DNA from 3 places in the Enterococcus wangshanyuanii genome. Region 1 is predicted to be linked to each of the others. Evidence: riboswitches for the same ligand, from Rfam matches in the RefSeq annotation. Region 1 holds a riboswitch; each other region holds the start of a gene.
What was found. A riboswitch is a leader RNA that binds a small molecule or an ion and turns the genes downstream of it on or off. The one in region 1 is predicted to bind magnesium.
Positions count from the first base shown of each region.

Region 2: linked by a shared signal. The riboswitch ahead of mgtA (magnesium-translocating P-type ATPase) and the one ahead of CC204_RS18155 (LCP family protein) in region 1 are both predicted to bind magnesium.
Region 3: linked by a shared signal. The riboswitch ahead of CC204_RS05330 (LCP family protein) and the one ahead of CC204_RS18155 (LCP family protein) in region 1 are both predicted to bind magnesium.

Region 1 is NZ_CP021874.1:3,609,015-3,620,117, reverse strand. Features, by position in the region: gene CC204_RS18165 (helix-turn-helix domain-containing protein) at 1-1,201, opposite strand, end outside; gene CC204_RS18160 (FAD-dependent oxidoreductase) at 1,191-2,525, opposite strand; gene CC204_RS18155 (LCP family protein) at 2,804-3,721, opposite strand; M-box (ykoK) riboswitch at 3,853-4,021, opposite strand; gene CC204_RS18150 (lysozyme) at 4,343-5,857, shown strand; gene CC204_RS18145 (DUF4809 family protein) at 6,009-6,401, opposite strand; gene CC204_RS18140 (M24 family metallopeptidase) at 6,479-7,882, opposite strand; gene CC204_RS18135 (DeoR/GlpR family DNA-binding transcription regulator) at 7,895-8,656, opposite strand; gene CC204_RS18130 (YusW family protein) at 8,965-9,783, shown strand; gene CC204_RS18125 (DUF924 family protein) at 9,874-10,413, shown strand; gene nox (H2O-forming NADH oxidase) at 10,459-11,103, opposite strand, start outside.
Region 2 is NZ_CP021874.1:1,261,812-1,272,914, forward strand. Features, by position in the region: gene CC204_RS06040 (YerC/YecD family TrpR-related protein) at 1-218, shown strand, start outside; gene lpdA (dihydrolipoyl dehydrogenase) at 346-1,752, opposite strand; gene CC204_RS06050 (dihydrolipoyllysine-residue acetyltransferase) at 1,760-3,400, opposite strand; gene CC204_RS06055 (alpha-ketoacid dehydrogenase subunit beta) at 3,536-4,513, opposite strand; gene pdhA (pyruvate dehydrogenase (acetyl-transferring) E1 component subunit alpha) at 4,516-5,631, opposite strand; gene mgtA (magnesium-translocating P-type ATPase) at 6,181-8,793, opposite strand; M-box (ykoK) riboswitch at 9,257-9,424, opposite strand; gene CC204_RS06075 (SemiSWEET family sugar transporter) at 9,504-9,758, opposite strand; gene CC204_RS06080 (PTS sugar transporter subunit IIA) at 9,755-10,099, opposite strand; gene CC204_RS06085 (alpha-amylase family protein) at 10,115-11,103, opposite strand, start outside.
Region 3 is NZ_CP021874.1:1,100,431-1,111,533, forward strand. Features, by position in the region: gene infB (translation initiation factor IF-2) at 1-1,160, opposite strand, end outside; gene CC204_RS05300 (YlxQ-related RNA-binding protein) at 1,173-1,475, opposite strand; gene rnpM (RNase P modulator RnpM) at 1,468-1,764, opposite strand; gene nusA (transcription termination factor NusA) at 1,783-2,961, opposite strand; gene rimP (ribosome maturation factor RimP) at 3,079-3,552, opposite strand; gene rnhC (ribonuclease HIII) at 3,837-4,766, shown strand; gene CC204_RS05325 (glycoside hydrolase family 3 protein) at 4,887-7,106, opposite strand; M-box (ykoK) riboswitch at 7,450-7,619, shown strand; gene CC204_RS05330 (LCP family protein) at 7,827-8,753, shown strand; gene CC204_RS05335 (FtsW/RodA/SpoVE family cell cycle protein) at 8,750-9,931, shown strand; gene CC204_RS05340 (FtsW/RodA/SpoVE family cell cycle protein) at 9,928-11,094, shown strand.

The DNA.
Region 1 (11,103 bases):
TGATTTCAAAATCAATGATCGAAAGCACACTTAAATATTTCACCAATGACCATTCATGTAAGCTATTTCCAGGCTCATAATGTTCACCCAAGTAACTAAGACTTTTATCCAAAAGAACATGGGCAAATTCACCTAAACGATGACTGGATAATTGTTGCTCTTTTTGCCAAATATTCTCCTTATCGAATAGCTCTAATTCTCCTTTAAAAAAATAAAGCCTACTATGAATCTGTGAGAAGTAATAAAAAATCTTTTTTTCTAATTCAGGATAAAATTTTTGTGGACGATAGTATAAAATCACATGTTCCAAAACAAATGTGTCCGCTAGTGAAGACGGTGTTCGCCGTCCACGTACCAAGCTGTACTGAATAAAATCAGTTTCCGTTAAAACAGACATACTTGTTAAGAAAATAAAATGCAGCATACTTTCTTCTTCATCGATCTCAAGCGGATAACGACTAAAAAAACGCAATACGAACGAACGAATCGTTTTAAAAAAAGGATCCTGCTCAAGGTTTTGGCTTTTATTTCGGACTTCTTTAAATGTTTTAGACTGAACTGCCAATCTTTTTTTACTGATCGTCAACCACAGACTGATCTTCAGTTTTCCATACTCCTCAAAGGAGAGCGAAAGGGCTTTTTCCAGTGCTTCGATGATCCGAACATTTTGCTGTGTCAAGGTTCGCTCCCTGTGCTGTTCGTATGGTGTCAAAAACCAATAAACTTGAAAATAAAAATATCGAATCTGCAGTTCCTCACCTTTTAACTGTCCATTTCGGATTTTCAGACCAAATTCAGTCAGCAGCTGGTTCAACTCTTTGATTTTTCGAAATAAGGAAGATTCACTGATCATAAATTTTGTCGTCAACTGAGCCATAGTAAACTCTCGATAATGAAACAGATGATCGATCAGCTGAAACTTGATCGATGCCCGTATATAGTCATCAACGACTTTACTGACTGAAAATCGATCGGACATTTCTACAGAAACCCATTGTCCATCATAAAATAAGCGGCAGTCTTGACTATATGGATTTAAATAATAACCTAATTCTTTTAAATCACTTTCAAAAGATGCCTTTGATACACCTAAATGATTCAACAGCTCAGTGTCTTCCAGACGACCGCCGGCTAAGATCACTTTTTTCAGTATTTGGATCTCTCTTGCTTCTTTTTTGTCTAGTAATTCTTCAGTTTTCATCGGCATCACTCCATAAGGCAGTAAACGCGAGTTGATTTGTGATATCCATAACTGTGGAGAAATAAGGATGGTATAAAAAATCTTTTTGATAAAATTGCTCTAATGTTTGTTCTGTCTGAATGCCTAACGCAAGCGTATTGATTTTATCCAGAATATCAGCTTTTGATACCAACTGAGCCCCCAAAATCCGATGACTTTCTTTTTCAAAAATAATTTTTCCGGAAATCTCTTTTTCTCCAGAGAATAAAGAACTCGCTTGCTTTAAATGAGCAACTTCGATCGGCTGATCATGAAAAAGGCCTTCTGCTTCAGTCAAACCTGTACTTGCTACATAATAATCAACAAGCTTCGTACCGATCGTACGAATCGAGCCAATAAATTTTGTCGTAGGTTCCAGTAGATTTTGAGCAACTACAACACCAGCTCTAACTGCATTATTTACTAAGGGGATATAGAAAGACTCATTCGTCAAGCTGTAAGGTACTTGAATACAATCACCTATTGCAAAAATATTTTGATGAGATGTTTGTAAATAATGATCCACATAAACCGTTTGATCGGTATGAATGTCTATCTGCTCATCCAAATAACACAAATCTGGACGGACATTCATCGCAAAAACAGCTCGATCGACCGTTCGACGAGAATGTTGCGTTTCTATCTGTAATCCATCATCCTTCTCTACGATTTTTTCAACCGTTTCATCAAAATGAAACACTACGCCTCTTTTTTCCATCTCCTGTTGCACAGGTAAAATCATTTCTTGATCAAAATATTTAAATAATAGATAGTCCATTCGTTCATATAAATGAACATTTATCTCTTTACTTAACAACGTATCCGCAGCTTCTGCACCAATTTGACCACCGCCGATCAATGCAACCTCTTTGCTATTTTCCAGCTGAGCGATCGCTTGCTTGACTCCATGTAAAAATTTATACTTGAGCACCTTCTCAGAATCGCTCCCCATGATTTTCGTTGACCATTGGCTAGAGCCTGTAGCTAAAATCAGCTTATCGAATGATAAGATATTGAGCTGCTCTGCTTGTTGATAGTGGATAACTTGCTGATTTGAGTCCATACTCACTACTTCCGCATCCAGTAACAGCTCAATCTTGTTGTCTTTCAGTTGCTGTTCTGAAATAAAACGAAGCTCTTCGACCGTATCGACAGTCTCATTATAATAAAGATTCAGTCCGCCTGGCAGATAACCGACTGTCTCTTGCTTTTCAACCAGACAAATCACAGCTTCGGGATATTTTTTTCGAATCGTAAGAGCCGCTGAAACACCTGCAAATGATGCACCAATAATCACAACTTTCACTGCATGACCTTCTTTCAAAAATTACTAAACCGTTTTCTTAAAGAATAGCATATGCGTAACCAAAACGCATGAAAATAAACTAAAACAAAAAAGGAGAGCGAAACAAAACTAAAAATCAGTTTTGTTTCGTTCTCTAAACTCAGATAATCGATGCGAAAAAGCAGACCCTTCAGAAATAAACCGAAATTGCTGTAAAACACAACGAGGAACGAGTTGATACAGTATCTCCTTGGTTCTCGGAGCTAAATACTTTTGTCTCAAGCTCCTATTAAATAGCCCTATTTAGTATCTTTCAAAAATTCCTGAATTGCATCGGCATTTTTAGATGCATCCAACTCGATCACACTGCCGGAAGGAGTATCATCATTAAAATTCCAACTGCTTTCGATCGGAACTGAAAGTGATTCTAATGGCTTGACTTTTCCTGTCAGAAAATCCTTCGCTAAATCAATAAACAAGCTTGTCGGAACATTGGTGTCGATTTTCCCAACGATTTTTCCTGCGACCTGAGGCAGTTCCCAAATTGGGATCAAATCTTTAGACTGATCGATCAACGCATCCATTACTTGCTGTTGTCGTCTGATTCGGCCAAAATCGCCTTCTTCATCCATTCTAAAACGGGCATATTGCAATAAAGTATTGCCGTCCATGACTTGTTCCCCTTTTAGAATATCGACACCATCTAAATTAATGTCCTTCTCAGCATCGATCTTTACGCCTTTAGGATAAAGCTCGTCAATGATATCGCTAAACTCTTTAAAATCCATCACAACATAATAGTTGATCGGTAAATCAAAATTAGTGTTTAATACTTCTTTAGTCATCTGCGCTCCACCATAGGCATATGCTGCATTGATTTTATCGAGACTGCCATCTGGAAATGTCATATAACTATCTCTCATAATAGAAATCAATTTAGGCTGCTTCGTTTTACCATCGTAATGACCAACCATCAACGTATCAGAACGCCCTTGATCCTCATCATCGTCGCGCGAATCATTTCCTACGACCATAACAGTCAATTCTTTATCACTTGTTTGTTCATCACCAGTAAAATTTTGATTGATCGGGGATAGTTTTGCTTCACTTTCTTCTCTTGCTGACTGAAATGAGATTGCCGCATAACAGCCCGCACTTACGATCACAAGAAGGATAGATAATAGCGTGATGATCAATATTCGTATCGGTTTCTTCATTGTACATTCCTTTCTACAGCTCACATGTATTCCTTTGGAAAAGAAAAATCCTTCACCAAGAACACTCAGCGAAGGGGATAAAGTACTTGGATAATTATCTGAGAACTGCACAAAGACAGACAGATCGACCTAGTTCTTCTCTTCGTTGAGTTTTAGCACTACATAACGTAAAAAGCATAGCTTTTAGCTGCTTAGAAAAACGCCTTAATTCGACGATTTTTGTCCTACCCGTACCTGTCTTTCGACATTTCTGAGCAGCAGCCTGTGTTTACATAGGAGCCTCACCTAACAAGTATTTATTTCATCTAAAACTATAAGCGTATCGCTTCACAAAGTCAAATTAAATTTTATAAAAAATATTTCATTTTGCTACCGTTTTTGTAACAAAACTTGATTATGCTCCTCACTATCCTTTCCACAACAAATAATAACAAAAGTTACTGTCTATTTTTTTTAAACGGAATACACAAAGAAAAACGACAGATTCTCGATAGTTCTGCTCTATTAAAAAAATATAAACTGTATTTAGGAATTCCACTCTAGCAGACGTGCTATCGATTCAAATGATCTTAAATCTAGTTTTGAGATACAACCAACTATATTAAATGGAGGAACAATATTATGGCAAATGAAGGAATGACTATTTCACAAAAAGGAGTTACTTTAGTAAAACAATTCGAAGGGCTGCGGTTAACTGCCTATCAAGATTCAGCTGGTGTCTGGACGATCGGTTACGGACATACTAAAGGGGGCTACGCAGGCATGTCGATTACACAAGCGCAAGCAGAAGCGTTCTTGAAAGAAGATCTGTTGACTCATGCTTCTGGAATCTCTAAATATGTAAAAGTTCAATTGAATCAAAATCAATTTGATGCACTTGCGAGCTTTCACTTTAATTTAGGACCTAATATTTTATATAATTCAGCGTTGCTTTCTTATCTAAATAGTCAACAATGGCAAGCAGCAGCAACTGAGATGAAGCGATATGTTTATAGTAATGGACAAATTTTACAAGGCTTAGTGAATCGTAGAGCTGCAGAAGCAGCACTTTTTTTAGAAGCTCCTTTTCCAAGCAGACCTTGCAAAGTAAAAGTTGGGAATATCGTGTTGTTGTCCGGCGGTGCAAAAATCACGTCTCCATGGTCTTCTAACGAACCGATCCCAGCTAACCGTGTCAATCAATATTATAAAGTTGAAGAAATACACACACTTAACTCAAAATGGGAAAGCTCTGAATATGAAGTCTTGATCAGCTCCAATGAAACAAGCTACCGCAAATGGATCTACGAACAAGACCTATCTCTAGCTCCAGCAGCTAAATTCAACGTTGGGCTAAAAGTTCGACTGAGCACTGCTGCAACAAATGCCAGTATCCATTGGAGCAGACGTGTATTAGAGAAAAAATACCTCGGACAAGAATACACGATCAGTCAAGTCGCACCGACCGCTGAATCCCGCAGTCCTTACCAATACCTAATCAGTAGTCCCACGTTAGGAAATCTTTGGGTCTTAGAACAGGATCTAATGGATCGGACGATTTGGTTCATCACTAATGAACCCTTTATGAATCAAGGGCACAATCAAAATCCGGAGGTCAAAAACGGGACCTTGTATAAAACGATCATCAATGATATTCCACTGGAATCCGGTGCAAAAAGCATGGCTGAATTCGTCCGCCAAAACACTTGGCCGATGTTGACCAACGGCAATGTCTTTTTGATCGAATATCCTACGCATTTGATGGTCAAAGTCGTCGGCATCAAACCTGAATGGACAGACTACATGACGTCTGAATGTCTACGCTTAACAAAAGGGCAAATTCCTACTTACAATGAGCGTGACATGAAAGTCGTCCCTCAAGCAGATAAAAAATACAACTGGGTCGAAATCGATAACTTACCAAAAGACTGGCAAGCCATCAGTAATCGTTTGCGCGGTAATTTACGTGAGAAATTCTGCCAATATTTTCTATCTACTCGTGTTTCTTATGGCAAACAAAGCGATGGCAAATTTTATCTACAAATCATCAATATCGAAAATAATGAACGCGCCGTTGAATTGGCAACTAAATTGAAACGCTGGTTCCCAGGAGATACCAACGCTTATACAAATGCGCAGGTATTTTTACAAAAATAATAGCAATAAAAATAATTAATCCAACAAATTAGCTAATCAAAAAATACAAAAAGAGAGCTCCTATATCTATCTTCAGCATTTTTCATGTGAGATACGTTATAAGAACTCTCTTTTTTTAAGTAAACAGCTATATTATCATTCAGGACTTTATTTAAAAACGAATGTCTAGTTCTTCCAAATCAAAAATAGTCACCAAAATCTCATTGACTTTTTCGACTAATTTCACCTTATCTACTAATTGATCCTTTGTGGAAATGGTTGTTTTATCATTAGAATAGGTCAGAAAATCATATTCTTCTTTCAGTCTGACTACCTGCTGCTCTTTTTTATACAATACAAAGTCATCGACCTCATCCGATTCATAACTTCTTTTGAATCCTTCTTGTAAAACGATTCCTGTGACCAAAGCATTCACTGTCAATTCCTCTAACGGGATTGCTTGTTCATCGATAACCAAGGTATAGTTTTCATTTTCGATTATTCCACAAACATTACAGCCGCCATCTAATAAATCGACCGTTTTGGTGATCGTTGCATTTTTCATCTTTAAAGATCCTTCCTTCTGCACATAAATTGACATTTTCATTGTTATTATAGCAAAAGTTTCAGCATTATTAAATATTAGTCTTTCTTTTTACTCACAAGCAGGGCCTGTTCTTTTGCTAAATAAAACGGACGTAAATAGGCAACAGTATTTGATAATGGTAATACTTCATCAGCAAGTTCAATATTTAATTCATTTTTTATATATGCTCTTCTAGCTACGATTCGATCCCATAGTTCTGGGTACTGCGTTTCTATTGTTTGTTGGAGCTGAACATCTGCAATCGCCACACATTCTTCTGCACTTACTCCTGTATAGCCCTTGATCGAAGGAATGATATCGATTTGGAAGATCATGCCGCTCTTGATCGTTTCTCTTGAATCAGCATAGATTGGCGAAGACATCCATTCTTCATCTGAAACTAAATGGCCCGGATTTAAATGCCAGTGATACTTTTCTTTAGGAAAAATTTCTTCGACTGCATCGTAAATCACTTGCCCTTCCATTCCAACCTTGATTGTCTCCAACCAATGCACAATAGCATTGTAGTATGGCTTCGCTACTCGTTCCAGATAATCTTTTTGATTCGTTGGAAGCTGATCTTCTGTTTCTACAACAAACCCTGTACGACTTGATAAGCCGCCCTTAAAGGCAGTCGTCATCGATAATGGATCACCTAACTGGACTTTTTTATGTGTAGGATACACATTGGCTTTTTCAAAACGCTGACCTGTCGCCGCAATCGTTACAACTGTATTCGTCTGCCCTTCTGCAGTCAGATGTGCACCAAGCTCAGCCTCTGTCACACCAACATCTACTGCGTTCATTGCATTCAACATACACGAAGAAGCTAAATTTGCTCCATATTCATAATGAGCGATTTCATTGGCATTATTGATCGTACGTACACCGGCATCTCCGCCGATAAATAGATGAGCTGCATTGACTACTTCACTATTTTCTGTTAAACAATTCAACAACGCTGACACAATAAAATATGGAATATCAAAGAATCCTTTAGGATCATGACGTGTTGTGGTAAACATTTTCCAACCCACTAGCCCGATCTTTTGTTGTTTATCCAGACCGATTTCTTTAAAGATATCTTCCAAAGCGACATCATTGTCCATCGGCTGATTTGGCAATGAAAAAAGTGGACTATGTTTTAGGGTCACTTCAATACGGGAAACTGCCGCCATCTTTAGATTTTCGTTTCCTAGAATGACTGTACATTTTCCAGAAGCCTCCACCACTAATAGCCCTTCCTCAAAGCGCGGAATGAAACCTGTCAGGTACTCAAAATTTCCGCCATGTTCTTTATCTGCATAAATGACGACCGCATCAAGATTTGAGTTTTTCATTTCTTTCAGCAATTTTTCTTTCCGTTCATTGATCGTGTCATCCGTTAAAAAAACAGGTGCAACATGTTCAAAGAGAGTCGGCTCTTTTACTTGCCCAAGTACAATTTTTTTATTTGTCATTTTTTTCTCCTTTTATTCTGCTGTTATGATTACATCGACATCATTTTGTTCTAATTGCTGCATAAAATCTGACTCCAAAGGCTCATCTGTCACCAATAAATCGATATCGGCTAAGGAACAAATCTTGAAAAAACCAGTTGTATTTATTTTTGTATGATCCGCAAGAGCAATGACTTTTTGACCTTGAGCGATCATTTGGCGTTTGACCAGCCCTTCTTCTTCTGTGTGGATAAAAAGACCTTCTTTAGAAATGGCAAAAACGCCTAAGATCGTATAGTCGACCTGATATTCTTCGATCTTCTTTATAGTTTCAGCACCATATAAAAAAAGTTGTTGTTTGTGAAGTTTGCCCGGCAGTATGCTGATTTGAGTTTTATCATATTTTGCTAAAAGCGTCGCATGGGTCAATGAATTAGTAATTGCGTACAGTGTCTGATCGCTTAATTTTCTGATAACTGCCTCAACTGTCGTTGAGGAATCGAACAATACACTTGTATTATCTTTAATGAGCATTGCTGCTTTTTGCGCGATCTTTTCCTTGATTGTGGTGAATTTACTTGAGCGCTCTTCATAATTCAAAATCAACGCCTCACGATTGGCAGCTATTGCGCCACCGTGTGTTCTGCGAATAACATTTTGTTGTTCTAATTTGATCAAATCTCTTCTGATCGTGTCTTTTGATACATGTAGTTTGTCCGCTAAGTGCTCAATCGTCGCACTTTTATGTTCATCAATATGTTCTTTGATCCTCACTAGCCGTTCTTCCATCAACATTATCATCACTTCCTTTACTCAAAAGTAACATCAAATGCATATTTTTTCAATATTTTTTTAAAAAATATTAAAAAAACTGCAAATAAATGCAAAACCCATTTTTCAAAAAGAACATTTGTATCAATACATCTATGACTTATCTAGTATTTTAAATAAAAATTAGTCATAGATTCAAAACACCAAGAAAATTAAATTTTACTTAAAATTATGAGAATTGATTAATAACCCTTTACTTTACGATCTATCTGTCCAATAATGTAGTCAAGCTATTATTCATAAAATAGTAGCTAAAAAAGGAGGAATTTTTTATGAAATTTTTTAAAGGTATCGTAGCAGCAAGTTTAGCAATGAGTTTTTGTGCAGCAAGTTTAGGAACAGAAGTACATTCTGTCGATGCAGCAACTGTTGTTGAGTCAAACTTTGCAAAAACAATCACTCTATTTAACAAAGCAGATCTACTAGACTACACTGGTCTGTCTTTAACAAGCAAAAATGTAACTGAGGTATACAACGAACTGAAAAAGGCTGATACATGGGAAGCTGCAGGTTATAGTGCTTCTGAAGCAAGTGTGATCGCTCGTGATTTTGGTTTATACTACTCAAAATCAATCAATCTTTTGAACAAAATGACTTATCAAAATGATTTGCATTTGAAAGTGATCTTAATTAAAAAGGGCTATGTAAAAGCTGAGTTTGGTTTACAATCATACTATGTTGTTGAAACACCAGAAGTACCTGAAACGCCAGAAGTTCCTGAAGCACCGGAATCACCAGAGCAACCAGAAACTCCTGAAACACCAGAAGTACCTGAACAGTCTGATTTGAAAAAACTTGAAGTAGAAGTCGATTATAAAACTGGTCAACAAGTTGAGCTTCAATACGAAGTGAAAGCTAACGGCACAGTGAAAGCACAATACCAAGATAAATCAAAGAAAATCCAATTACAAGGCAGTGCAGCACAAACGAAGATCGAAGGAATCATTGCTGGCTTGGATTTGAAAACAGCTAGTCAAAAAGAAGTAACTACTCATATCCTAAACAAACTTGGAAATGGTTCAAACTACAAACAATTCCAATTCCAAGGACAATTCAATGATAATACAAAAGTAAAATTTAAATTAAAATAATCAGCCGATGATAGTAGAGGTCAACAAAATGTTGTCCTCTATTTTATATGTTACACTAAAGGGGATAAATCGAGCTTGGAGGGATAATATATGAACGATCAAGATATTTTACGTTTTTGGTTCGAAGAAACGGAACCCAGTCAGTGGTTCAAAAAAGATTTAGCTTTTGATGCATTGATCAAAGAACGGTTTTCTGCTATTCATGAACAGGTAGCTCGAGGAGAAAAATCAGACTGGCGGAAAACCATTCACGGGCGTTTAGCTGAAATCATTGTTTTAGATCAGTTTTCCCGCAATTTGTTTAGAGAGCAGCCTCAATCTTTTGCTTATGATGGAATGGCTCTTGTTTTAGCTCAAGAAGCAATGACTTCAGGCAAACTAGATGAGTTGACTACTCAGGAACGCAGTTTTCTCTATATGCCTTTGATGCATTCTGAGTCTTTGGTGATTCATGAAGAAGCAGTCAAACGCTTTGCAGAAAAAGGAATGGAACAAAATCTTGATTTTGAACAGAAACACCGTGACATTTTAGTCCGATTTGGTCGCTATCCGCATCGAAACACCATTTTAGGCAGAACTTCTACAGCAGAAGAGATCGCCTTTTTAAAAGAACCAGGCTCTTCATTTTAACAAATAAAAAGACACTAAGCGTAGAATACGCCAGTGTCTTTTTGATTATTCTGCTGTTAAAGCCGCCATCGTAATGTAGTTATAAGGCTGATTAAAATGCGGCAGGAAGAAGATATCCAATAATTTTAATTCATCGATCGTTACATTTTGCTCGATCGCTAATGAAAATAAATGAATCCCCATTGAAATCTCTGCACGTGAACACATTTGTGCTCCGATGATCCTACGTGAGCTTTTTTCGTAAACGATCCGAATTTTTACTTGGGCATTATCAGCCATAAATCCAGGTTTTTGCAAATCTTCATAATCTGTATATAATACATCTAGTTTATTTTTACTTGCAGCCTCTACTGAAAGTCCTGTTGACACCATGTTCAGTCCGAATATCGAGATTCCATTTGACCCTTGAACACCTGATGAAGCAAGCTTGGCTCCTCCAATATTATGTCCTGCAACCAAGCCAGTTCTGACAGCATTTGTTGCCAATGCAATATAGCTGATCTTCTTAAGCGCATTTGAATAGATCGTGGCACAGTCCCCAACGGCATACACAGATGGATCACTGGTTTGCTGGTATTCGTCTACTACATAAGCGCCATTATGAAATAACTCTAAATGTTCTTTTCCAAGTTCATTATTAGGCAAAAAACCAATTGCATTGATCACTAGATCAACGTTGTAGGTTCCTTT
Region 2 (11,103 bases), 1.5 Mb from region 1:
ATTTGATGACATTGAAGGAACTAGATTCGATGATCCAGCGTTTTGAGGTGGCAAAATTACTTCTATTAAATAAAACGTATACCGATATCGCTGAAGCGACCGGCAGCAGTACTACGACTATCTCTCGAGTGAAACGGATTTTAGATGAAGGAAATGGCGGTTTGCTTGAAATGGTTCATAGAATCGATGAAGAGGACGATAGCGAGCTTCATCGCTAGATCAGATAATCTTACCCCTGAAAAAAGTAATGATACGCTTAAATTACTTTTTAGGGTCTTTTATTTAAAAGCAAAACAAAAGACCGAGCCTGGCCAGCTCGGTCTTTCTTTTGTGTGACAATCTATGCTAAATATGAATTGGCAAACCTAAAGCCAACTCAGAAGCATCCATAGTAATTTCCCCTAAAGATGGGTGTGGATGGATCGTTAATGCAATATCCTCTGCATTCATGCCAGATTCAACAGCTAGTGATAACTCAGAAATCATATCACTTGCGCCAACTCCGCCGATTTGTGCTCCGATGATCACATTATCTTCATTTGTCGTAACTAAACGAACAAATCCTTCTGTTTTACCTAAAGAAATCGCACGTCCGTTACCAGCAAATGGGAATTTGTAAGCAGTTGCTTCTAAGCCCGCTTCTTTTGCTTCAGCAATCGTCATACCAACACTTGCTAATTCAGGATCAGTAAAGGCTACAGCAGGCATTGCTTTGTAGTCAACTTCTACCTTTTTACCAGAGATTGCTTCTGCAGCGATTTTTGCTTCGTAGCTTGCTTTGTGAGCAAGAGCAGCACCTGGTACGATATCTCCGATTGCAAAGATGTTTGATACATTAGTTCTACCTTGTTTGTCGACAGTAACTAAACCACGTTCGCCAACTTCAACGCCCGCTTGTTCAAGACCTAGATCATCTGTATTTGGACGACGTCCAACTGTTACCATTACGTAATCAGCAGTTACAGATTCTTCTTTGCCGTCTACTTCATATTTAACAGTCACGCTATCGCCATTATCAACAGCCTCTTTAGCCATTGCTTTTGTGACAACTGTAACATTTTTCTTCTTGAAATCATCAGTTACAAGTTTAACCATATCTTTTTCATAGGTTGGTAAAATTGAAGGGCTACCTTCTAAGATCGTTACTTCAGAACCTAGGTTAGCGTATGCCCCACCAAGTTCTGCACCGATGACACCGCCACCGATGATCACGAATTTTTTAGGAACTTCTTTCAAGTTTAACCCGCCAGTAGAATCTAAGACACGTCCGCCAAATTTAAATCCTGGGATTTCGATTGGACGAGAACCTGTCGCTACGATCGCGTTATTGAATGAGTAAGTTTGAGCTGAGTCCGGATGGATCACACGTAATGTGTTTTCGTCAACGAAGAAAGCTTCTCCTTCAATGATTTCGATTTTATGTTTTTTTAGAAGGAAACCAACACCGCTTGTCAATGTATTAACAACTTTATTGTCTTTCCATTCTTGTGTTTTTGCAAAGTCTAATTCAACACCTTTAGCTGTTACACCAAACATTGTTGAGTCTAGTGATTCTTGATAGTGATGTCCTGCAGCGATCAATGCTTTAGAAGGAATACATCCAACGTTCAAACATACACCGCCGATAAACTCACGCTCAATGATCGCAACTTTTTGACCCATTTCAGCAGCACGAATCGCTGCAACATATCCTCCAGGGCCTGAACCAATTACGACTGTATCTAATTCAATGGCGAAATCTCCTACTACCATCTGATAATCATCCTTCCATTAATAATAATTCTGGATCAGCTAATAAACGCTTGATGTTGTTCATTGCTTTTTGAGCAGTTGCACCATCAACGATACGGTGGTCAAAACTCATTGAAAGTTTCATGACACGTCCAACAACGATTTCTCCGTCTGCATTTACAACTGGTTGAGTAGCGATTGTACCAACCCCTAAAATTGCAACTTCAGGGTAGTTGATCACTGGTGTGAACCAGCCGCCGCCAACTGAACCAATATTACTGATCGTGATTGAACCATCACGCATATCCGCAGCAGTTAATTTACCATCGATTGCAAGAGCTGCTTTTTCGTTGATTTCATCTGCAATTGCGAACATGCTCTTCGTATTCGCATTTTTAACATTTGGTACATATAAACCATGATCAGTATCTGTTGCGATACCAATGTTATAGTAGTTTTTATAAACGATTTCTTGTGCTGCATCATCGATTGAAGCATTCAAGATCGGGAATTTTTGAACAGTTGCTGTCAATGCTTTTACAACGTATGGTAAGAATGTTAATTTTGTACCATTCGCAGCTGCCACATCTTTGAATTTCTTACGGTGATCCCATAATTTAGACACTTCAACTTCATCATGCAACGTAACGTGCGGTGCAGTGTGTTTGCTGTTGACCATTGCTTTTGCGATTGCTTTACGTGTTGGTGTCATTTTTTCGCGTGTTTCAGCTTCACCTAAATCAGATACAAATGGTTTTGCAGGAGCTTTTGGTGCAGCTGCTGTTTCTGTTGCTGCTGGAGTTGCGGCAGTTTGTTCAGCTTGTGCTGGCGCTGCTGCTTGTCCACCACCAGAAATGAAGGCTTCGATATCCGCTTTTGTGACACGGCCGCCTTTTCCTGTTGGTGCAACTTGTGTGATATCAACATCTTTTTCACGAGCAAATTGACGTACTGATGGCATAGCCAAGACGCGTTTGTTTGGATCTGCTGCTGCCACAACACCTGTTGATGCTGCTGGTGCAGGAGCTGCTTGTTCTGTTTGAGCAGGTGCACTTGCTGCAGGAGCAGATGCACTTGGTGCAGAATTATGTCCTGGTGCATCGATTTCGATCAATACATCTCCAACGTTTGCTACTGTACCTTCTGGAACAACAATGTTTTTAACTGTTCCTGTAACTGGTGAAGGGATTTCTTCTACAGATTTGTCGTTTTGAACTTCTAATAATGTATCATCTTCGTTGATTGTATCGCCTGATTTAACGAACCATTTTACGATTTCGCCTTCTGCAATACCTTCACCGATATCTGGTAATTTAAATTGGAACACACCGCCGCCATTATCAGCTGCTGGTGCTTCTGGAGTCGCTGCTGGTTGTGCAGGCGTTTGTTCTTGAGCCGGAGCTGCAGGTGCTGCATCATTTTCAGGATGTCCAGGTGCATCGATTTCGATCAAGACATCTCCAACGTTTGCTACTGTGCCTTCTGGTACGACGATTGATTTAACTGTTCCTGTAACTGGAGATGGAATCTCTTCTACAGATTTATCGTTTTGAACTTCTAATAATGTATCATCTTCATTGATGGTATCTCCTGCTTTAACGAACCATTTTACGATTTCGCCTTCTGCAATACCTTCACCAATATCTGGTAATTTAAATTGATAAGCCATTTTTTAAGCCTTCCCTTCCTTTATCGTATCTGTTTAACTCGCAAATTGCGGAAAACAACAGCTCTAAATTTCCACATGAAAAATTCACGTGAAAATTTAGGCATGCCGTTTAGAGCAAATCTATTCAGTTTCTAATTAAAATTCTGCGATTTCTCTTGCTTTCGCTTCGATATCTTTAGCATTTGGCAACCAAATGTTTTCTGCTTGTCCAAATGGGAAGATTGTATCTGGAGCAGATACACGGCCAATTGGCGCTTCTAATGATAATACAGCACGTTCAGAAATTTCAGAAACAACCATAGCACCAACGCCAGCTTGTTTTTGTGCTTCTTGAACAACGACTACGCGACCTGTTTTTTCAACTGATTTGATGATCGTTTCTACATCTAAAGGAGCTACAGTACGTAAGTCAATGATTTCAGCAGAAATATTGTCTTTTGCTAAGTTGTCAGCAGCTTTAATTGCTTCACGAACCATTGCACCGTAAGTGATGATCGATACGTCTGTACCTTCACGAGTCACAGCCGCTTTATCTAAAGGAACTTCATATGCTTCATCCGGCACTTCCTCACGGAATGAACGGTAAAGTTTCATGTGCTCTAAATAAACAACTGGATCGTTACTTCTAATAGAAGAAATCAATAGTCCTTTTGCATCATATGGGTTTGATGGGATAACCACACGGATACCTGGAGATTGAGCGATCAATCCTTCTAAGTTATCTGAGTGAAGTTCTGGTGTATGAACGCCTCCACCAAAAGGCGCACGAACTGTGATAGGCATGTTGCGAGTACCGCCCATACGGTAACGTGTACGAGCCATTTGACCAACGATTTCGTCAAAGACTTCAAATACGAATCCAAAGAATTGGATTTCAGGAACTGGACGGTAACCTTCTAAAGCTAAACCAAATGCTAAACCGCCGATTCCAGATTCCGCTAAAGGAGTATCGAAAACACGGTCTTCGCCAAATTTTTCTTGTAAGCCTTCAGTTGCACGGAAAACTCCGCCGTTTTTACCAACGTCTTCACCAAAGACTAGTACGTTTTCGTCTTTCTCTATTTCAAGAGCTAAGGCATCTGTAATTGCTTGGATCATTGTTTTTTGTGCCATGATTATTTCGACTCCTTCGCTTCGTAGAATGCAATTTGTTCTTTGATATTTTGAGGTTGAACTTCAAACATGTTTTTCAAGAAATCAGATACTTTTTGTTTTGGAACTTTATCTGCTTCTGCAATTGCTACTTTGATTTCTTCTTTTGTTTTTTCGATTACTTCGTTTTCTTTTTCTTCAGACCATAGACCTTTGTCTTCTAGATATTTACGGAAACGAACTAATGGATCTTTTTGTACCCATTCGTCATCCATGTCTTTTGAACGGTAACGAGTTGGATCGTCACCTGATAATGTATGTGGACCATAACGGTAAGTTAATGTTTCGATCAAGACAGGACCATTACCTGCTGCAGACCATTCGCGTGCTTCTTTAGCAATCGCATAAACAGCTAATGGATCCATTCCGTCAACGACGATTCCTGGGATTCCTGCTGCGACAGCTTTTTGTGCTAAAGTTTTCGCTGCAGTTTGTTTTTCACGTGGTGTTGAAATCGCAAAACCATTGTTTTGGATGATGAAGACACCATTTGCATGATAAGCACCAGCAAAGTTGATTGCTTCATAGAAGTCACCTTGTGAAGAACCGCCATCACCTGTATAAGTGAAGACAACATTTTTCTTGCCGCGTTTTTTCATTCCTAAAGCAACTCCTGCTGCTTGGATGTATTGTGCGCCGATGATGATTTGTGGTGGTAAAGCATTCAACTCAGGAGCGTAGTGGTTACCCGCTACATGTCCACGAGACCAAAGGAAAGCTTCAGCCAATGGTAAGCCATGTTGAACCAATTGAGGCACATCACGGTAACCTGGTAATAGGTAATCTTCTTTTTCCATTGCGAATTGACTTGCTAACTGGCTTGCTTCTTGTCCAGCAGTTGGAGCGAAGAATCCTAGACGACCTTGACGGTTCAAGGCAGTTGAACGTTGGTCTAACACACGTGACCAAACCATACGAGTCATTAATTCTACTAGTTCGTCATCTGATAAATCCGGTACAGCATCTTTGTTTACGATTTTCCCATCTTTATCTAAAACTTGAAATGTTGGGAAATCTGCGTCGACTTTTTCCATAAGTGCTTTAAAGTCAATAGGTTTTTGTTTCTTTGCCTTTGCCATTTTGTCACACAATCCTCTCTGTTACGTTTCTTTTTTTCGAATAAAAATAAAACAGCATCTAAAACTGTATTACTTTTTATCGACTACACTTACAAATTATCACTAATCGATCAAAAGCGCAAGTAAAAAGTTAGTATTTGTCAAAATTTCACAAAAATACCGAAAACCTTTCATATCAAAGGTTAGTGATAAACATCACAAAGAAGAAACCGTTTTATAAAAAGCTTTCGGAATCATATCCTTTGACAAGCCTCTGTTATAGTCGTCTGCTATATTGTTATGCTACAGATAAAAGACAAGTCAGAAATTCTTTTCTAAAATTTGTTTCAAGCGGCAAAAAAAGGATATAGGAGAAACTTCTTCTGTCTCTCTTATATCCTTAAAAAACGAATGTTTTAATCGTTTATTCTCTATTTAAATAAATTTCACGAATATATTGAATCTGATCGTTGAAATATTTCGTTATTAGCGCTTAAATTTCATTTATTTCCTTAATAAGTGTTTGAACGAAATGCTTCACTTAAAAATTCAATTGGTTACTTTTAATTTTTAGATCCACTCTTTGGTCAGATGGATATAAATTCGTTTGGCGATTTCTACAGTGATCAAATATAGTACAATGATCAAAATAAACCAGCCCCAGTAATTAGCTGGAAGTTTCACAAAGTCGAAAACGTCCCGAATCGGTGTCAAAACGATCACAAATCCCATCAGAACTGCTCCTAAGCTGGAAAGGATCACAGCAGGTGATGCAATGCTTTGAATAAACGGTAATTTTCTTGTTCGTACCATTTGAACAACTAATGTTTGGCTCACTAATCCAACGACGAACCAACCTGTTTGGAATAACTGTTGGCTGCCAACCGTATTAGCACTAAAGACAAACCACATTACCAAATACGTCATAATATCGAAAATACTGCTGACAGGTCCTATGCATAACGTGAATTTCATCAAACCGTTTGTTTCCCATTTAACTGGTTTCAACAAATCTTCTTCATCTACGTTGTCCCATGGGATCGCAAGTTGTGCGATATCATAAATCAAATTTTGAATCAATAGTTGAATAGATACCATTGGTAAAAATGGTAAAAAGGCGCTAGCGATCAAAATGGAAAAGACATTACCAAAATTGGAACTGATCGTAATTTTGATATACTTCATCATATTACTGAAAACTTTGCGGCCTTCGATGACTCCGTTTTCTAATACATTTAAGCTTTTTTCTAGTAAAATGATCGAACTTGCATCTTTTGTAATATCTGCAGCTGTATCAACAGAAATACCCACATCCGCTTTACGTAATGCTGGGGCATCATTGATACCGTCTCCCATAAATCCTACCGTATGACCATTTCCTTGTAGAGTTTCAATGATCCTTGATTTTTGCATCGGATTTAATTTAGCAAACAAATTCGTCTTTTCGACTTCTTCTTTCATTTGTGCATCAGACATATTGTCGATTTCAGAACCAAGCACAACGTGTGAGACTTCGATCCCAACATCTCGACAAACTTTTTTTGCAACGATATCGTTGTCTCCAGTCAATACTTTTACGTTGACTCCATGTTCATGTAAAGACTTGATCGCTGTGATCGCAGATTTTTTAGCTGGGTCTAAAAAGCCCATAAAACCGATCAAAGTCATTCCTTGTTCATCGTTTACGCTATAAACCGCTTCACTATGAACATCCATTTTTACTGCCACAGCTATTGCGCGCATCCCTTGTTCATTCATACGGATATTCACTTCGCGCATTCTATCTTGAAGTTCTGGTGTCAATGGAACAATTTCGCCATTGATCTCAGCATGTGTACAAACTGCTTCCATTTCCTCCACAGCACCTTTAGTGATCATAAATTGGTGGCCGTCCGCATTTACCACGACAGTCAAACGACGACGAGAAAAGTCAAACGGAATTTCATCTAGTTTCGTCACTTTCTTATAAGGACTTTCAACTTTATTTTCCTCATAAAAATTGATTACCGCGATATCCATTAAATTTTTCCAGCCCGTTTGATAGTGAGAATTCAAAAAAGCCATATCTAACACTTGATCATTGATCTCACCTAGTGGATCTAAATGCTGTACTAACACAACACGATCTTCTGTGATCGTTCCTGTCTTGTCCGTACATAAAATATCCATACTGCCTAAGTTTTGAATAGACGGCAGTTCTTTTACGATCACTTTATGTTTTGACAAGCTCAACGCACCTTTTGCTAAATTACTTGTCACGATCATTGGCAGCATTTCAGGAGTTAAGCCTACAGCAACTGCGATGGCAAAGAAAAACGCATCGCCCCATTCACCTTTGGTTATCCCATTGATCAAAAATACTACTGGAAATAGTACCATGACCATCCGTAATAAAAACTTGCTGACTTTGGTCAATCCGATATCAAAAGAGGTTTTACCACGTTGCGTTGTCGCATTCTTAGCAATATCTCCAAAAAAGGTATTTTGACCTGTTTTTAAAATAATGGCTTTTCCTTGTCCACTTAAAACATCGGTGCCCATAAAGATCAAATCCTGCATATCCAGCGCGGAAACAGTATCAGAATTTTTGTCGATCCCTGCGTCAACAAATTTTTCTACCGGCATTGATTCACCTGTTAGTGAAGATTGATTGATAAATAAATCCTTGGTCCAAATCAATACGGCATCCGCTGGGATCATATCTCCTGTTGCCAAGGTTACGATATCTCCTGGCACTACTTCATCCATTGGAATCTCTTTGACTTGACCTTCACGCGTGACAGCTGTCGTATTTTCGATCAGTTCTTTTAAATTCAAGCTGGCTTTTTGAGAACGATATTCTTGAATAAATGCGATGATCACACTGGCTAAAATCATGATCCCCATAACGATTGCCGCTTCAAAGTCTTTTGTTGCAGTTGAAACGACCATCAATAAGGCCAATACATAAACAAACGGGTCTTTAAATGCTTCTAAAAACATAATAATTGCCGGCGTTGGTTTTTGAGCTGAAACTTCATTTGGTCCATATTCTTCTAAACGGTTTCTAGCATCTTCTTCTGACAGGCCTTTTTCAGAAGTACGAAGTTCCATCATCAATTCCCGCTCAGATAACATTGCTAATTTTCTTAGTTCTTGATCTTTGGTTACTTTTTTCAATTCTGCTGATTTTTTGTTCATCATTTCCTTTTTCCTCCTCTAACGTAAGGGGTAAGCTTTCTATTATTATGAAATAGAAAATTTTGCCCGCTTCATCTTTTTAGAAAGTGGAAGGAATAGTTCTGCTTGATTCCATCGTTTCTAAGATGAAGGCTACATTTATTTTATTGCTCGAATGACTGGGGTCTTCCATGTGACTCTTCCTCTCTTTTAATGTTTTTTTAGATAAAACGATGGAACTTTTCAATAATTGTTGAGGTGGTTGGTTGTGCTGTTTTTTCTCTGCTAGCTCGATGTTATTAACTGTTTTGGATTTTTCATCATCTATTCTGTCTGCTCCGCAGCCAATCATAGTGATTCAAACTTAGGTCACAACGCTCTTTTCAATCGCCTTGTATTGTTTTACACAGATTGCAAAGCAATCTGTGTAAAACAACAAAACGCACACTCAACAATAGAGTGTGCGTGAAAATAGCAACTTTAATAAAAGTATCTCTATCGTTGAGCTTTAGCACTATAGGGCGTAGATAATTTCTTATCAGCTACGTTATGAATGACCTTCACGATCATTCCTGTTCAACCAACTAAGAGTCTCTCGATTCTTTCGCGGCAGCAGCCTGTGTCCATATAGGAGCCTCACCTAACAATTATTCAGTTTTTTTATCCTTAACTATCATAGTTCATATTTGTACTATTGTCAAAAGAAAACAAAAAATAAATTTTCAGAAAAAGATTTATAGATATAAAGACTTCAGTTTCAAGCCTAAAATAACTGAACAAGGAACCAATGTTACAACATTTGTCAGTAATACCGCCAGATCCCATTTCAATGCTCCGTACACAACCCATGAAGAAACCCCTATGAAAAATAGAATATACGTAATCAATGAAATCCCTTCGGTGTTTTTTGTTTTGATCGTTTGGATTGCTTGCGGAATAAAGGATATACTCGTGCAGATTCCTGCAATTATACCTAATAACGTGATCATTTCTTCTCTAGCTCTTCAACTTTTTGTTTCAATTCATAAAAATTCTTATTCATTTCCAGTAATTCATTCGCCAGATCTCTTAACACAACGGTCGTCATCAACTGGTCCTCCGCATGGATAAAAAGTAAGGTTAGTTCGCTTTTTTTATCCTTTGCTTCTTTTGTGATCACTGTGAAGTGCTCCTTTTCTCCAGCCTGTAAAGCTTCATTTGCTTCATTGATCAATATTTCAGCTTCGACAAACTGACCGTTTCTAGAGCAAGACATACTTTCCATCAGCTTTGACTTCGCCGTTCCAACTGTACTGATAATATTAAATGCAACTAATTCTAATCCATCCATTCCACTCACTTCTTTCTATTCATAATTAATAGCGATCACTTCATAGCCAACAATTTTTGGTACTGTAAAGATCACCTTGTCTTCTACTATTTCAAAAGCTAAAGACTGATTTGATTTTACTTGATTCACTTGTTTGATGATCAGATTATCTAGACTTATTTTATTCCTAATTATACATAGATCTAATTCGACCCGCTGATTATATAGTGGAATTTTATCTTCGATCGTATCTAAGGTCAGCGCCCGACGTTCTGGAATATAATGCAGTAAATTCAAAATCAGTCTTTTTTCTGATGCCTGATGATTCAAAATCACATCTGCTGATGTTGGTAACTCGCTGCTGATCACTTTTTCACCTTTTAATAAATGATCGATCCCAGCTAGAATCAATTCTTTATAGGCTTTTACTCCTTGTACTTTATACATTTCAAATAACGGAAATGTGTAATACATCGTTTGGTCATTCATTGTAACAACAGGATTACCCGTTTTTTCTCCAACAGGAGCTTGAAAATGTGAATAGTAATGGTGATACTTTCGTTCTACTAAAGGTGCCGCTTCTTCTCCTTTAACATTAGCAGCAACTGCCTGAACGATCGTTCCTTGGCCGTGCATAACAAGTTCACCTTGAGGCAATTTAGAAAATAGATCTGAATCAAAATAGCCATACATCGGTGTTGTTCCATGTTCTCCTGTAAAAATAAGTCCCAAGCTTTGAGTAAATCGTTCTCCTTTGATCAATCCGCTATGATAACTTGCTAAAATTTTTCCGCCTTGTTCAACATATCCCTCGATCATTTCAGCTAAATCCTGTGTTAAAACAAGCTTGTCCGGTAAAATCAATAGTTTATATGGAGTCCAATCCATCCACTGATCCACAATATCAAATTGATAATGGGCTTCATTCAGCATATTAACTGCTCCAGCCAAGGACAAATCCACTTTCTCCTTGCTGGCAGCAACAATTCCAGGATGTAAGATAGCTATTTCAGTGATTGCTTGAC
Region 3 (11,103 bases), 1.3 Mb from region 1:
TCCAAGAAAGTAATCGGTTTTCCGTCGATATCGATTTGATAAGCACCGATATGCTGTGTAATTCCGCCTGCTTCTCCAGACGTTACACGTGAATTGCGTAAAGTATCAAGCAACGTTGTTTTCCCATGGTCAACGTGACCCATGATCGTTACAACAGGCGGGCGTGTCACAAGATTTTCTTCAACTAATGCTTCTGGTTCGAAGAATTTATCGATATCAGCCACATCTACTTGAACTTTTTCTTGCGGTTCCATACCATAATCAACAGCTAAAAGTTCAATCGTTTCTTTATCTAATGACTGGTTTTGGTTGACCATAACACCCATCATAAAGAGTTTTTTGATGATTTCAGCTGGCTCGCGGTGAATTTTCTTCGCGATATCTGCTACGTTCATACCTTCTGTGTATTCTAAAACATCAGGTAATTCACGGAATTTACGTGCTGGTACTGCAGGTTTTGTTGATTCTTGGTATTTCCCTTTTTTGCCTTTTTTGTTGAATCTGTTACGGTTTTGATTGTTGTAGCCACCATTACGGTTACGGTTTTGGCCACCCCCACCAAAGCTGTTGTTGCGGTTTTGGTTATTGTTGCGATTTTGGTTGCCTTGGTTATTACTTTGTCCTTGATTCGAACGGTTTTGATTTGTATTTTGTGTCGTACGTTGTTGGGTATTGTTGCGATTTTGATTATTTTGCTGTCCTGATTGGGCAGGACGGTTTTGATTGTTATTTTGTTGTCCTGATTGTGTAGGACGATTTTGGTTATTGTTTTGCTGCGGACGATTTTGCTGTCCTTGATTTGGACGATTTTGAGTCATATTTTGGCTGCTTCCTTGCGTATTTCGATTTTGGTTATTACGATTTTGTTGTTGCCCTTTGTTGTGGTTTTGAGTTGGTTTATTGCTATTTTGGTTAGCTGGTTTTGGATTTGCTGGTTTTGCTTGACCACTTTGTGCTTGTTGCGGCTTCGCTGCTGGTTTTTGTTGTGAATTTGCTGGCTTGTTTCCTCCAAATGCGTGACGAAGTTTTGATTCATCATCAGAAGAAATTGCGCCCATGTGATTTTTCACATCCATACCTAATGCATGTGCTTTTTCCACGACATCTTTACTTGATTGATTGATTTCTTTTGCTAATTCATAAATTCTTTTTTTCCCCATGCAATCACCTTCCTAACCTTTGATTAATTCCTTGAACTTTCTCGCAAACCCTTGATCATTGATTCCTACGATCATACGTGTTCTACCGATCGCATGACTGATCTCAGATTGGGTAAACGACTCGTCTGTCGGAACATTATAGTAAGAACATTTGTCCTTGATTTTTTTCCTTGTATTTTCACTAGCATCTGCTGCAACAAAAACAAATTTTGCTTTACTACTGCGAATATCTGCTAAAGTCAACTCTTCGCCAGTTACTAGCTTTCCAGCTCTCATAGCCAAACCTAATAAATTTAAAACTTTTTCTTTATTCATTTCCAAACAACTCTTTACGGGCTTTTTGGTGTTCCACGTAATCCAGTAATTCCTGGTAAAAGTCATCAGTCAATGTTGTTTCTAGTACACGGTCTAAAATGTGTTTATCCCAAGCATCCTGAACTTCTTTTGGCTCAAGAGCGACATAAGCACCTCGACCTGGTAATTTTCCAGAAGGATCGATCGATACGACACCTTCTTTAGATCGTGTGATTCGAACTAACTCTTTTTTGGGTTTCATCTCACCTGAGACAACAGATTTGCGCATCGGGACTTTTCTTTTTTTCATCTTGTTCCCTCCAAACCGCTAGACTTGTTCTTCGTCTTCTACTGTTTTTTCTTCAAACTCAAGGGCTTCATATTCATCAGCTGTCAAATCAGATTCCACGATCATTTCATCGTGAATTTCTTCCACTGCTTCTTCTTGATTCTCTTGCTGCGCATAAAATTCTTCCATTTCAGATTCTGGCTTGATATCGATCTTAAAGCCTGTCAATTTAGCTGCTAAGCGAGCATTTTGACCTCTTTTACCGATTGCAAGTGATAACTGATAATCTGGAACAACGACTGTACAGGCTTTGTTATTATTAGGGTCAAAAATGACATCGACAACTTGCGCTGGATTCAGCGCATTGCTGATGAAGATCGCTGGATCTTCATTCCATTCCACGATATCCATATTTTCGCCTTTTAATTCATTAACGATCGCTTGGACACGTTGACCTTTAGGCCCTACACACGTACCGACTGGATCGATATTTGGATCTGTTGAACGAACAGACACTTTTGAACGATCGCCGGCTTCACGAGCAATGCTGACGATTTCTACGATTCCGTCATACACTTCTGGAATTTCTTGTTCAAATAATCGCTTCAATAAATCTGGATGACTGCGGCTCACAAAAACTTGAGGGCCTTTAGACGTATTTTCAACGCGTGATACATAGACTTTGATTCGATCGTGCGGTTGGTAAAATTCATTGGGCATTTGATCTTGTTTTGATAATACAGCTTCGATTTTGCCTAGATTTACATAAATATAACGACGGTCTTGTCTTTCGACGATCCCTTGCATGATATCATTTTCATAAGCACTGAATTCATTGTAAATAATGTTTCTTTCTGCTTCTCTCACACGTTGTAAAATAACTTGTTTCGCTGTTTGCGCTGCGATTCGGCCAAAATCTTTCGGCGTTACTTCAAAACGGATTTTATCACCAAGCTCATAAGCCTTGTTAACTTCCATCGCTTCTTTTAACGAAACTTCCAATTGTGAATCCATCACTTCTTCAGTCACTTCTTTTACTGCATAAACATGGATATTGCCTTTTTTGCCGTCGAACTCTACTTCAACGTTTTGGGCTTGTCCATAATGTCTTTTATATGCGGAAACTAATGCTGCTTCCAACGCATCAATCACGATATCCTTAGAAATACCTTTTTCAGCTTCTAATGCATCCAATGCATTCAACATTTCTTTGCTCATTTTGTTGTCATTTCCTCCTATTGTTTAAATGAAAGATGAACGGAAGGGCGATCCTTCAGGAAAAAACCTTTCCGTAATAAGCGAAAACGGGATCGTTTTGCTTTATGAATGTCTATGTTAGAACTGGATTGCTAAACGAGCTTTGGCAATGTTTTTCCGTTCAAATGTATAGTCTTTGACTCTTGTTTTGATTTTGACTGTCAAGATCAATTGTTCTTTATCTACTGATTTTAATGTACCTTCAAATTGCTTTTCTCCCTCAACCGCTTGATAAAGAGATACATGGATATATTGGCCAACCGCTTGTTCATAATCGCTTTCTTTTTTCAACGGACGTTCTGCTCCCGGAGAAGAGACTTCCAAAAAGTACGCTTGCGGTATCGGGTCAGGATCCATAGCATCAAGTTTTTCGCTGAGTTGTTCACTGACAAGCGCGCATTCCTCAATATCAATGCCGCCATTTTTATCAATAAAGACACGGAGAAACCAGTTCTTCCCTTCCTTGACAAACTCTACTTCTACAAGTTCAAAATTTTGTTTTTCTAAGATTGGTGTGACTAACTCGGTAACAGTTTCCACAACACTACTCAAAATTTTCGCCTCCTTCAGGAATTATAGAATGAGGACTAGCGTATAAGTAAAACAGCAGTGCTTTTCCTGCCTTACCCCATTAAAAAGAGTGAGCAGAAATCCGCTCACTCCGACTAGTATCATTACTTGTAATGTATTATATCACAGAGTTTCAGAAAACTCAAATGAAGGTGATTATAAAGCCATTTCTCAACATCTGCTCGCGTTGTTTGAGTAGGAAATACACTTCACTTTTTCAGCTTTTTGATTTACTATAGAAAAGAACTCGCGAAAGGAGCCGTCTAATGTCTCAAACTCAAGTCATCAAAGTATCCAAAGATACCATCAAAAAAATGAAGTCATTTTATGAGCGCTCGCTCTTAAATAAACATGTTCCATATACAGAATTCGTAGCAAAATCAGGAACAACAACGATCACCGCCTACACCTCAGGAAAAGTGGTTTTTCAAGGTCTAGAAGCAGAAAAGATTGCTGCAAAGTGGGGAACGTCCACTGCAAGTAAAACTGCTTCTACCTCTAAAACAAAAACGACCACTTCCCTACCAGCAAATTTCAGTCAGCTTTCTGTTTTAGGCAGCGATGAAGTCGGAAACGGCAGTTATTTTGGTCCAGTAACAGTTTGCGCTGCTTATGTAGAGAAAACAATGGTAGCAAAATTAAAAGCACTCGGCGTCAAAGACTCCAAAGAGTTAACTGATCCGCAAATCAGACAGCTTGCAAATGTGGTCAAGGAATTGATCCCCTTTAAATTGTTGATCGTTGAGCCGGAAAAATACAATCAGATCCAACCAAAATATAACGCGGTCCATATGAAAGTTGCTCTGCATAACCAAGCCATCCATTTATTATTGAATGAAATCGCCCCTATTAAACCAGAAGCGATCTTGATCGACCAGTTTACTCCTGAAGCGAATTATAAAAAATATGTACGCTCAGAAAAAAATCAGGTAAGTGAAAAACTTTATTTTGTAACCAAAGGTGAGCAATATCACGTTGCCGTTGCCGCAGCTTCGATCATCAGCCGAGCAGCCTTTTTAGATGAACTAGAGAAAGAATCACAAGAATTAGGTCTAAAAGTTCCATCTGGAGCAGGCAGCACTGCCGATCAGGTTGCTGCAAAAGTTTTAAAAAAAGGCGGTATCAGCTTACTGAGCAAATACGCAAAACTCCATTTTGCAAATACCGAAAAAGCCAAAAAAATCGCTGCAAAATAAAAAAAGAGTCCTGCGCAATGTGTAAAGCATGTTTGCGTAAGACTCTTTTTCGATCAACAGTAAAGGTCGGATCAATAAACTTTTTTTATACGTCAAACCTTGACGCTTTTCTTTAACTACTCAGACAAATTTTCTTCTCTCATCAACGATCGTCTCGTCAAAATCCATACCAAACCCAAAATCATACGTATGCTCAAATTCATCTGAGTAACACTTCATATCGAGTGGGACATCTTCTTGTTGTTTTTCAACGGTCTCCATATCTGCCGGCATTTGAAACGGCAGTAATCCTGATGGTGTAAAGTCACCGCTGAAAACACTGAGGATGGCCTGAGTCTGTACACCAAAATCGACAATAATTGCATCGACATAAGGTTCAAATTCTGCAACGACCGTTGGATTTTTCAATGTCAGACTCACAATGATCGGAACATCGGGGTATTGTTTCTTCAATCGTTCCAGAGTTTCGATGTCCTGCCCATTACTTGCCGTATTTTTCTTTCCTTTATAAGAGCGATCATCACCAGCAAGACTTTCTTTCCGGGCAAATTTTGCAGTATATGGCTTGTATTGTAAACTGATCGGTAAATAACCATTGCCATTGTCTTCATTAGAATAACCATATGTTTTAGGGGACTCTAAAAATAGCCAAATAGCATCTGCCTGTTCAGGCGAATCCACCACTTGAAAATATTTTTCAACGAGGGATCGATTGACAGGATCTTTTTCAAATGCTGGTTGCGGATGACCAAACCAATCCTTTGAAGCACCAATATGCTGCTTGGGAATATACAGCTTAGCAGTTTTTTCTAAAGGTAATAGTCTATGTTTATTTTTTAGCAGTATTAAAGATTTCTGCTGTGCTTTATAGCCTGCTTCCATAAATTTCGGCTGCCCAACGATTTCCTCAGATTTTTCTGATATTAGATACGGATTTTCAAATAAACCTGTTTGAAACAGATTCTTCAACAATCTACGAGCCGAAACTTGGAATCGTTCTTTCATTGCTTGTATCCCATATTCTTTAGCACCCAGTTCAAAAGCAGCCAAAACAGGGGCAATTTCATTATTTCCGCCGAACTGATCAACGCCTGCCAAAAGTGCTTTGTAATGCCGTTCTTCCACAGTCAGCTCCTCTACTCCCCAGCTTTTTCCGCCAAGAAATTGATCGATTTGTACCGGATCAGCCGTGATCGACCAGTCTGTACAAACAACGCCACCATAACGATATTTCTCCCGTAATAAATCATTGAGAATAAATTGGCTAAAACCATTTCCGACATTTTCACCATACTTCTGATCTTGATCATAAGATATCGTATAGTACGGCATGACTGCTGCCGCTTTTTTGGTCCCCTCCTGCAAATCGAAAGCACCTTCTAGAAATGGTTTTAGATGCTCATTAAAATTATTTCCTGGATAAACCGCGTATTTTCCATAACCGTAGTGGCCATCTCGTCCAGCCTCACCACTACCGCCACCTGGCCAATGCTTGACCATGGCGTTGACACTTTCCTTGCCCCAGCCGTTTTTTGTTCCTTTAGTCGTTTGAAAACCGTCGCAATAGGCTTGAGCTAAAGCAGTGACTAATTTTACCCCTTCACCAAAAGTACCGGAAAAACGCATCCAGCGCGGCTCCGTTGCCAGATCAATCTGCGGCGATAAGGCGGTCGTGATTCCTAAGGCTCGATATTCCTGACTAGCGATTTCTCCAAATTGTTTCACCAGCTCAGGATCAAAAGCTGCTGCTAAACCCAACTGCTCCGGCCACATAGAAATCTCTCCGCCTGCTCCAGCGTTGAATTCAGTATCTGCACTTGTGCTGTGACGTGGATCTGAGCTGATATTTACTGGAATACCCGAGTCCAAGCTTTCGGCCATCGCCTGAATTTTATTCGTCCATTGGGCGGCTGCTTTAGGTGATTCTACCCTCGTCAAAAGGACATGGCGGATATGATCCTTCGTTAAAAATTCCTTTTGCTGATCCGTCAATTCAGAAATCGGTCCGTCATAGTCTGCTAGCGTCTTTCCCCCATATGTACCGGAAAACATCTGCACAAAATGATTGTCACTTCTCGATACTGTTTGATGGCGGCTATACAACATCAACCCAGCCATTTCCTCCACACTTAAGTGTGTGACTAAATCTTCGATTCTCTCTTCGATCGGCAAGCGCCAGTCTTCATATGGATCCAATCGACCATTTTTATTCAAATCTTTAAAAGCGAATCCATCCTGCTCAATCAACGTTACTCCCGAATCTGCTGCATAACCTAAGGTTGCCCCTTGATCATTTTCAACAAGTATCCAATTTTCTTGTTGTATTATTCTATAGCTCATCTAGCTTCCTCCATTTCTAAAAAATGCAAGCGTATTCTTCCACTATTCTATCTTACTCTGTTTTCAAGTTGGATGCGATACAAAATTTGAATCTTCTTTTAAACAAATCATTCTAGCTGTTATTTTTATTAAAAAATCCTAAAGAAAAAACAATTTTTTCGATTTTTACTATAGTAGACTCCAGTTGATTTTTTTCTTGATATTTCTATGTAATTAGTTGATCCATAAGTCTTCTCCATCAATCGTACCAGCGAGATTCTTTAAATAGATCATTTTACTTAGAAAAAAATTAAGTTTTGAACGATTGACTTCTGTTATTGAATTGATTATAGTTGTGGCGATCTAAATAACTTGTTAGGTGAGGCTCCTATGAAAACACAGGCTACTGCTCAAAAATGTCGAAAGACAGGCATGGGTAGGACAGGAATTGTCGAATTAAGGCTTTTCACAAAGTAGCTAAAAGCAATGCTTTTTACGTTTCATAGTGCTAAAACTCAACGATGAGAATGATGACCCTTTTTTTGTGCTGGAATCACTCCCCTTCGCTGAGTCTTTTTAAGCGAAGGTTTTTTGTTTTGGATCAGAGAAACATTTGGAGGTGAAAAATCAGCCTGATCCAAACAACATAGCCATTAAAAAGACAGTCATCCCGACATATCTGTCGATTCCTAGCGCCGCAATTTATTTGATGATCAATAAAATGATTAGCGAGGAATAACAATGAATCTAGTAAAAAAGAGTTTGATTTGTATTAGTCTTATCACTGTTTTGATTTTTACCGCTCTTGGCTGCTATGCAGTTATTGGTTTTCATCAGGGCAAAAAAATGGCTCAAACACATGTCACTAAAAGAAAAAATTCGACCTTCTCTGCAGATGAACAAACAAATTTAAAAGAGATCACGATTCTATTGATCGGTGATGACGGACGGGAAGATGACGAGGATGGCGGTCGGGCAGATACGTTGATGGTGGCACATTATAATAGCGAAACCAAACAACCAAAGCTGCTGTCGATCATGCGGGATTCTTACGTTCAAATACCTGGACACGGAGCAGAAAAAATCAATGCTGCTTACGCTTACGGTGGAGCTGAGCTGACTAAACAAGTCTTGAATACTTCTTTTGACTTGCCTATCAATTATTATATATCCGTTGATTTTCAGCATTTTATTCGTTTGATCGATGATCTGTACCCCAAAGGTGTCGAAATCGATGCAGAAAAAGAGTTGAACTTAGACAACGTCGATATAAAAAAAGGGCAACAATCAATGGATGGGAATACTTTGCTGCAATATGCCAGATTCCGTATGGATGGTGAAGGAGACTTCGGACGTGTCAGAAGACAGCAGCAAGTGATGGATGCTCTAGCAAAACAAGCTAAAAATGCAGTACCACTTTTACAGCTGCCTCAAATTGCTGGAGAAGCCGTTGGGTATTTAGACACGAATATTCCAGCTGACCTTCTGATCGATTTAGCCAAGGATTTTTTAAGCGGGAAAGTAAAACCTCTTCAAACCTTATCTGTTCCAGTTGAAGGGAGCTGGGCATTTAACGATTATACAGAAGCAGGCAGTGTTTTAGAAATCGATGAAAAGCAAAACACACAAGCGATCCACAAATTCTTAGCTGACGAGACAGATCAATGAAGACGCTAAGAAAACCCTCTAAATTCGTTTATCTGGATTTTTACCTCCTGCTCCCTTATCTTATTTTGTGTGTGATCGGTATTTTAATGGTGTACAGTGCCAGTTCTTATCAATTGCTTGATAGCCAATTAAGTCCAGCACATAAAGCATTCAAACAGACATCTTATTTTATTTTCAGCCTTGTTTGTTTAGGGTTTGTCTATCGGATCAATTTAGCTGTTTTGAGAAAGCCTGCGATTATTCGTCTGTTGCTTGGTCTGACGTTTCTCTCCTTATTTTTATTACCAGTCATCGGAACAAGCGTAGGTGGTGCCAAACGTTGGCTCAATTTAGGTATTCTTTTGTTTCAACCTTCAGAATTGGTTCCATTTATTCTCGTACTTTATCTGGCTCTTGCATTCTCAAAAACGGAAACAGTGTCGCCTTTCTCTTTCCAAACATATAAAAAGCCGATAATCGTTTCGGTCACCTTGATGTTCTTCGTCGCTTTACAGCCAAATATCGCGGGTGCTTCTATGATTTTTATTCTAGTGCTGGTTTTATTTTTGACAAGCGGATTATCCCCTTGGTTCATGTCACTCGCTTTGATAGGATTTGTTATCGCAAAGAGATTTGGAACAATGCTCTTATTGTCCTTGCCAACAGAATGGTTGCCGCAAAAGTTCAGTTATTTAGTGACACGTTTTGAAGTCATGCAAAATCCTTTTATCGATCCTATGGGCAAAGGCTTCCAAACGTCCAATGCTTATTATGCGATCCATAATGGCGGATTTTGGGGCTTAGGTTTAGGGAACAGCATTCAGAAAAAAGGCTTTTTGCCTGAACCTGACACAGATTTTATTTTTGCGATTTGCATAGAGGAACTTGGCTTGATTTTTTCTTTAGGCATGCTATTTTTAGTTTTCTTTATGGTCGCGCGTTTACTTTTATTAGGGATAAAGGCAAATTGTCTTTACTATTCTTACCTTTACATTGGCTGTGGTGTCTTGTTGCTCTTGCAAGTTTCTGTCAATGTCGGTAGTCTTTTGGGGTACATCCCGATGACTGGACTGACTTTTCCTTTCATCAGCTATGGTGGATCTAGTCTATTGATTTTGAGCCTTGTGCTAGGTGTTGCGCTGAATGTTCGTGCAAGCGAGCTGCGAGAAAAACAACGATCACGAGGTGAAAGCCAATGAAACGAATTCGGAATACATCGAATGAACGAATCAATTACGGACTTTTACTTCCAGTTTTTCTACTGATCTTAGTTGGCTTCTTGGCACAATACGGTGCTTTTATGGCTGATCCAACGATCACTGCAGTCACTCCATTACTAATAAAACAGCTGCTGTGGACACTGTTAGGAATGATTGCTATGTTTTTGACGATGCTGCTTCCAATAAAATTTTTGTGGAAAGCAACTCCTTATCTTTATTTTTCTTCCCTGATTTTGATGAGCCTGCTAGTAAAATTTCATGACCCTGTGATGGCTGTTGCTACTGGAACCAAACGATGGCTTCGGCTTGGGCCGCTCGCCTTTCAACCTTCCGAGTTTGCAAAATTAGGGTACATCCTGATGCTAGCTTACATCGTGACAAAAAGTGGCAAGTCATTCTCTTCGCTAAAAGAGGAGCTGGCTCTTTTAGGAAAACTGTTCCTCGTGAGCATCCCTATTTTTGGATTGATGTTTTATCAAAAGGATTTTGGGACTAGTTTAGTTTTTCTATCGATTTTATTTGGTATCTTACTTGTTTCAAGCTGTTCTTGGAAACTTTTAGTTCCTCTTTTTGGCAGTCTGAGCGTGCTCGGTATCAGCGCAATCCTATTAGTTTTAACGGAACAAGGGCAAAAAATACTCGCCTATTTACACTTCAAGCCTTATCAATTCGACCGTATTCATGCTTGGCTTGACCCATTTGCGTATGCGGATTCGATCGCATTTCAGCAAGCTAGAGGGTTGAGCGCGATCGGTTCAGGAGAATTAGCGGGAAAAGGTCTGACCAATTTACAGGTCTACGTCCCGGTTCGGGAATCCGATATGATCTTTACCGTTATCGCTGAAGCTTATGGATTTATCGGGAGCTGTTTCCTGCTTTTACTTTTCTTCTATCTTATATATCAAATGCTGATCTGTACTTTAGCCGCTAAGCGAGAATTTTATGCCTATATCACGACTGGAGTCATCATGTATTTTTTGTTTCATATTCTAGAAAATATCGGTTCAAATATTGGATTATTACCTTTAACTGGTATTCCGCTGCCCTTTATCAGTCAGGGAGGAACCGCTTATGTGACGAATTTTATCGCTATCGGATTGATTCTTTCCATGTTCTATCAAAATGAAAAACAAGCTCTTTGATCAGCAAAT